2 regions of the Paenibacillus hubeiensis genome follow, and region 2 is predicted to be linked to the other one. Evidence: riboswitches for the same ligand, from Rfam matches in the RefSeq annotation. Region 2 holds a riboswitch; the other holds the start of a gene.
The links. A riboswitch is a leader RNA that binds a small molecule or an ion and turns the genes downstream of it on or off. The one in region 2 is predicted to bind ZMP and ZTP.
Positions count from the first base shown of each region.

Region 1 (3,421 bases), on a different contig from region 2:
TCCACGAGTTCGCGGAAATCTTTCGTATTTGTACGCATGTCGCGAATAAACGTCAGTTTGTGTTGAATCAAAGGATGATCACATATTACCAATTTTCGCATCTTAATTTGTCCCTCCGGTAAGTTCTTCAATGTACAGCTTATCCAATATCGCCTGACGATCATTCATCCGGCCCGATAAATCCTGTATATTATATCATCACCCACACCGAATTACACCCTCCAAGGACATCGAATCATTACAGAAAAACGAATCCTACAAAAACAGGACCGGAAACATAGTGTCCGGTCCTTGAAGAAGTAAATTCTAGTATTTCAGGTCAGTGTACAGCGGGAATTTGTCGGTCAGCTTCGTTACTTCGCTGCGCGCTTCATCCAGAATCGCTGTATCTTTCGGGTTTTTCAACGTTTTGGCAATGATTTTACCGATCGCAACCATCGCTTCCTCATCCATGCCGCGCGACGTTGCCGCAGGCGTACCGATCCGGATGCCGCTTGTGATGAACGGGCTGGTCGGATCGAAAGGAATGGCGTTTTTGTTGACGGTGATACCAATGGAATCGAGCACATGCTCCGCTTCTTTACCCGTGATGTTCACGCTGCGAGTGTCGATGAGCATCAAGTGGTTGTCCGTACCGCCGGACACGATGTTCAAGCCTTCGCTGATGAGCGTTTCAGCCAGAACTTGCGCATTTTTCACGACGTTTTGAGCATATGTTTTGAAAGAAGGCTGCAATGCTTCGCCAAGGGCTACCGCTTTGGATGCGATGACGTGCATCAGCGGCCCGCCTTGGGAACCAGGGAATACGGCTTTGTCGATCGCCGCAGCCCACGATTTCCGGCACAGAATCATACCGCCGCGAGGTCCGCGCAGCGTTTTGTGCGTCGTTGTCGTTACGAAATGAGCATGCGGAACCGGGCTTGGATGCAATCCGGCAGCCACAAGGCCTGCGATGTGAGCCATGTCGACCATGAACAACGCGCCTACATCATTGGCGATGGCGGCAAGTTTTTCGAAATCGATCGTGCGCGGATATGCACTTGCACCGGCAACGATCAGGCGGGGACGATGTTTGAATGCCGCTTTGCGAACTTCGTCGTAATCAATCATGAACGTGTCTTCCTGTACGCCGTAAGCCACGAAATTGTACAACAAACCGGATGCATTGACCGGGCTGCCGTGCGTCAAGTGTCCGCCATGGGCCAGGTTCATGCCGAGCACGGTGTCGCCTGGTTTCAGCGCTGCCAAATATACCGCCATGTTCGCTTGCGCACCGGAATGGGGCTGTACGTTAACATGCTCCGCACCAAACAGCTCTTTTGCGCGATCGCGCGCGATATCCTCAACGATATCCACGTGTTCGCATCCGCCATAGTAGCGTTTGCCCGGATATCCTTCGGCATATTTGTTCGTAAGTACAGAACCCATCGCTTCAATTACCGCTTCGCTGACGATGTTCTCGGATGCGATCAGCTCGATGTTGTTGCGTTGGCGTTTCAATTCGAGATTCATCGCTTCCAGTACTGCCGGGTCACTCTTGCGCAATTGTTCCATGATTAAATTCCTCCCGTTTATAAATGAAGTTAGTCAGTCACAAAATGTTGAATCAAGCTCTTCGTCCAAACGATACACCGCGCGTTCCCCGCCGATGAGTTTGGGCCGGGTCAACGCGGCCGTTACCCGCGCTTCGCCGATATAGCGAAGAGTCGTGCGAAAAGGTACTGCAACATGGCGCAAATGCATGCCAATCATCGTTTCTCCGATGTCCACCCCCGCATGGGCCTGCACATGTTCAGCCAGACATGGTTTCGCCAGCGAGCGATAGGCCGCGGCTGCCATGGAGCCGCCTGCCTTTGGCACCGGAACGGCTCCCACCTCGGTCAATCCAAGGCGCGTCAACACCGAACGTTCCATGACCAGAGCACGATTCAAATGCTCGCAGCACTGAAACGCCGTGTCGAAACCGAATTCCTGTTGTACCTCGCGAATACCGTCAAGCAGCTGCTGGGCAACTTCAAAGGCACCGCCCGTACCAATCCGTTTGCCTGCAACCTCGCTTGTGCTGGTACCGATCACCACGATCTGCCCAGGCCCAAGCTTGCCCGCAATCGCCAGTTCACGCAACACCGCTGCGGTCTGCTCCTGCAATCCGGGTTGATGCGAATCCAACTCCGTTGTCATCCTATCGCCTCCCGATTAAATCATGCCCTGCTTCCTCTGGATTGTCTCGCATGCATGCGTGGCATTTCAGGTACCATTATAGCGAATAAACGGACGAAATACGAAAAAAGAGCAGTCTGCGGGTATCGCAGAATTGCTCTTTTGCCCAGGCGACCGGCCGTTTGTTCTGGTGCTCCACCGTGGTTAAACCCACTTTTGTCGCCAGTTACACCAGATCCCTGTTTTCCATTTCATCATAAATCAACCCGCGCTTAAAATCAACGGGAAATTTACACTCGATGTCCTGTTTGACAATGTCATCCCATCTTGACGAACAACAGCCTTATGCTCTGCAGACGCTATTCCAGTTTGTCCAGCAATCGGTCCAGCGCGGTGCGAATTTCAGCTGCGGCCACATTGTAATCATCCCGGCTCCCGCCGAACGGGTCGGAGATGTCAAAGCTCGGGATACGTTGACGAATCTCGATGGCACGCTCGCGCTCGTCTGCCGAAATTTCCTGGCCGAGCGCTCGTTTCATCTCCAGCGTGGCGAACAGGCTGTCCAGTTCCTGCAAGTCGTTCATAACCTGTTCATCGTCTTCCACGTACTCTTTCAGCGTATACGTTTTGTGGACCGAGTCTGGAAACACTTGAATAACATGCTGCTTGTGCCCTCTGGTCAGCGTAAGCACAAGATCCGCCCATTCGATCAGATCGGCATTCAGCTGCGTGGAGTGTTCGGGGCCGCGGACGTCATGATCCCGCAAAACCGCTTCCGCATGATGGGAAATCGGCATACCCGTCGTCGCCGCAACCCCGGCGGAACGCACCTCCACCTCGATCCCCCGGTCGGCTGCCAGCTTGCGCATCAGTCCTTCAGCCATGGGGCTGCGGCATGTATTTCCGGTGCATACAAACAAAATATGTTTCATCGTGCAAGCCTCCCCATTCAAAATGATGTCCATATATGAATAACGCCATAAATTCCGTAAAAAACGCTAACGAAGCGTTTTTTTGCACAGGCGAACTACGATTAACCGTTTGTTGCTTGAAATATCGGCTTTCACATGCAGTACTCGGATGCTTTATGAAACTATGGACCAAGCATCCATCGATATATTTTCATATTCGAATAAACCGGACCCATTCTATCGATGCTTTCTTGCTATTATAGGATATGTTAAGCCCTGTTGAAAACATGTACACCGCACAACGTTCAGAAAATAAAAAGCAGCCCGAAAGCTAACAAGATCGCTCCCCC
Region 1 is NZ_JAVYAE020000011.1:188,807-192,227, forward strand. It holds gene upp (uracil phosphoribosyltransferase) at 1-101, opposite strand, end outside; gene glyA (serine hydroxymethyltransferase) at 307-1,557, opposite strand; gene RSX24_RS23845 (TIGR01440 family protein) at 1,588-2,181, opposite strand; ZMP/ZTP riboswitch at 2,318-2,400, opposite strand; gene RSX24_RS23850 (low molecular weight protein arginine phosphatase) at 2,520-3,092, opposite strand; gene RSX24_RS23855 (manganese efflux pump MntP) at 3,377-3,421, opposite strand, start outside.
Region 1: linked by a shared signal. The riboswitch ahead of RSX24_RS23845 (TIGR01440 family protein) and the one ahead of RSX24_RS08135 (DJ-1/PfpI family protein) in region 2 are both predicted to bind ZMP and ZTP.

Region 2 (3,421 bases):
AACCCATTATTAGGGTATTCCTATTTTTCATGATAATTACCATTGAAATGAAGTCAATTATCCGTGAAAGGTTTCACCAATCGTTCAAAGCGTGATAATCATCGGACCATTTTTGGTAAGGATTATCGTATGTTCCAATTGTGCCACAGAGCTCTTGGCCGTAGCAAAGGTCCAGCCATCATCTTTTTGGAATACTTCCTCTTCCAAGGTAGAGATAAAAGGTTCGAATGCAATAACCATGCCTTCCTTTAATAATTCATCATCCGATAGATCATTATAATTATAAATATGGTCAGGTGCTTCGTGGATGGTGTGTCCAATGCCATGCCCTGTAAGATTTTTGATCACCGTGAATCCATGCTGTTTGGCTGTTTGGAATACCGCTTTTCCGATCCCGCTTTTTTTGGAACCAGGTTTTGCTTTCTTAAGTCCTGCTTCAAATGCTTGCTTAGCAGCTTCGCATAATTTCGTTAACACTTCTTCACCTTTGCCTACGACAAACGAGATTCCCGTATCCGCGAAATAACTGTTTTTTGAGCCGGAAACATCGATGTTTACCAGATCCCCTTCTTGGATAACCCGATCTCCCGGAATACCATGTGCCACTTCTTCATTAACGCTGATACAAGTATAACCAGGGAAATCATATTCACTTTTTGGAGCTGAAACTGCGCCTTCTCTGGCAAAAAGCTCTCCGGCAATATCATCAAGCTCTTTCGTCGTTATGCCAGGAATCGTTCGTTGTACCAATTCATCTCGAATAGAGGCAACAATTTTTCCAATTTCCTTCAACCCATTGATGTCTTCTTCTGTCTTTGCAATCATCTGTTCTACCTCGCAATCTTTTATCTTCAATTCATTATATAAGTGTTATCTCCTCAATGCACCCGATACATGCAAAATATTTGTATATGATCCCTCTATCGCAAATTCGGCTTATAGACATCCCTTAGGTTACCAGGTTCGTAAAATGGATACTCCAGCTTTTGCTGGACTTGAAGAACGGTCTCCGTGGACGTCAACATCTCGACGACGTATAACCCAAGGTCAATGGAAGCTGTAACTCCCGCACCGGTTACCGTGTTACCGTCACGCACTACACGCGCAGCAACGACTTCCGCACAATAGGGAGCCAGTAAATCATAAGCTGACGAGTTGGTCGTAGCCTTTTTTCCATGCAGGAAACCGGCTGCTCCCAATAGCAAAGCCCCGGTACAAATCGAAATCTTATAAGGCACGTTCTCTGCCGTGCGAACCCAGCGCATGAAATCCTCATCAAATCGAAGCGTTCTCGTGGATCGGCCACCAGGGAAAAAGACAAGATCAAAATCACCTAGATCAGGCAACACCGCATCGGATTTCATTTTCAGCCCCCGGTCATCTGAAATTTCATCCTTGTCTGCACAGAATGTCCAAGATACGTTTTCCTTCGCTTTCAGAATCGCCAGCCAAGTCACCGCTTCATAAAATCCAGCCAAATCCATGCTTGTCATTCCATTAAATAATACAAACGCCATTTTCATCGCCGCCACCATTCCTTTCATTTCCTGAAAATAAATAAAGTGTTCGATCAAAAAGATCAAACACTTTGCCCAGGCGTACGGCATATAAAATATGTGCTTCCTTGTGGTTCACTCCACGTTTACGCCAGTCGCACATACCGGATATTTAGCTCTAAGTATACATGACCTCTTTCACTATTGTAAATAAATGAAATGTTTGCAGTCCTTCCCTTTCCTTTTGTGTTTAGGATACCGAGCTACTTGTTTAACAAGGCATCGGCTTTCTTCGCCGCTTCAGCTATAGCTGCCTCTGGCGTAACGGACGAATCCACAACCGCGCGAAGAATTTCATCCTTGATGATCTCCCCAATTTCCGGATAAACCTTCTGCATTGGACGCGGACCCGCATATTCCAGTTGGTCTACCGCCACCTTGAACAGCGGCTTTTCCTCATAAAGCTTCTTCATCTCATCGCTTTCCACAGCACTGATTCGGCTAGGCAAATATCCCGTAAAGGAGCTTGCATAAATCGTTTGCTCTTTGGAGGTCATCCATTTAATGAACTTCCACGCCGCCTCCTGCTTTTCCGGGGACAGCCCCGATGTCATAACCAGATTGGCACCACCTGTCGGTACTCCATACGTATCATTAGCAGGCATAAATGTCGTTCCGAGTTCAAAGCCCTGCTCTTCGGCAACCTTCATATTATTGGTCAAGTCCGCGGTCGAGGAGAACAGCATCGCAGAACGTTGATTGTGGAAATCCGTCTTGGCTTGCGTACCCGCATCATCGGTTGTGGCGATGTTCATAATGCCTTCATCCTTCATCTTCAACCACAGCTTTACGGGCGCAATCCCGGTTTCATTATTGAATGCCGCACTTTTTCCATCCTCGCTGACCATTGTTCCTCCACTCTGCCTTACAAAAGCTTCGTAGAACCAAATGTCGACAGGCATCGAGATGCCATAACGCTCATCCTTCACCGTCAGCTTGCGTGCATAATCTTCAAACTCGGTCCAATTCTTCGGTCCGGCAGGATCAAGTCCCGCCTCCTTCAGCATCGTCCGGTTCAAATACAGAATCGGCGTACTGCGCAAATAAGGAAGAGCATACAGTTTGCCATTCACATAGGAATTCCCCATGAGTCCTGGAATGAAATCTTCCGTATCGAGCTTGTCTTTCTCAACAAAAGAGGTCAATTCCTGCGTCATGCCGGATTCGGCGAACACCCCAACGGAAGCAATTTCATTTTGCCAAACTTCGGGGGCATTGCCCGCTGCAAAAGCGGCCTGCGCCTTGGAATGCTGGTCCGCATACGATCCCTGGTATTCCGCCTTTACGATCACTTCATCCTGGGATTCATTAAACATTTTCACCAAGTTCTCATTGTTCTCGGCGATCTTGTCACCCCAAGAGTACCAATATGTAATCTCGACCGGTTTATTGGCCGTACCATTGGAACTGTTACCTGAAGCAGCCGTATCGGTTAAACCAGCGGAGTTGGAATCGCCGCAAGCCGTCAAAGCAAGCGCAAGCGTTGCCGCTAACATCATAGAACCAAATTTTTTCATGGATAAGTCCTCCTATGAACCTGATTATTTTACGCCCGAATAAACAAATGCTTTAATAATTTGACGTTGTCCAAATAAGAAAACGATAAGGATCGGAACGACCAGTATCATGTTTCCAGCCATCAAAATGTGCCAGGCGGCTCCTCCGTCGACCTCGCGCAGCTTGGAGATTCCGATCGGCAGCGTTCTTGCAGCATCGGAGGTGGTCATGACGAGCGGCCAGAAATAATCATTCCAGTGTGCAATAAAGCTGAACAATGCAAAGGTCACCAAGGTTGGCCGTGCCAAGGGCACCATAATCTTGAGAATGATCTTCCACTCCGGGGCTTGATCCAGTCGCGCCGCTTC
Region 2 is NZ_JAVYAE020000002.1:322,808-326,228, reverse strand. It holds gene map (type I methionyl aminopeptidase) at 85-825, opposite strand; gene RSX24_RS08135 (DJ-1/PfpI family protein) at 921-1,523, opposite strand; ZMP/ZTP riboswitch at 1,584-1,665, opposite strand; gene RSX24_RS08130 (ABC transporter substrate-binding protein) at 1,760-3,073, opposite strand; gene RSX24_RS08125 (carbohydrate ABC transporter permease) at 3,098-3,421, opposite strand, start outside.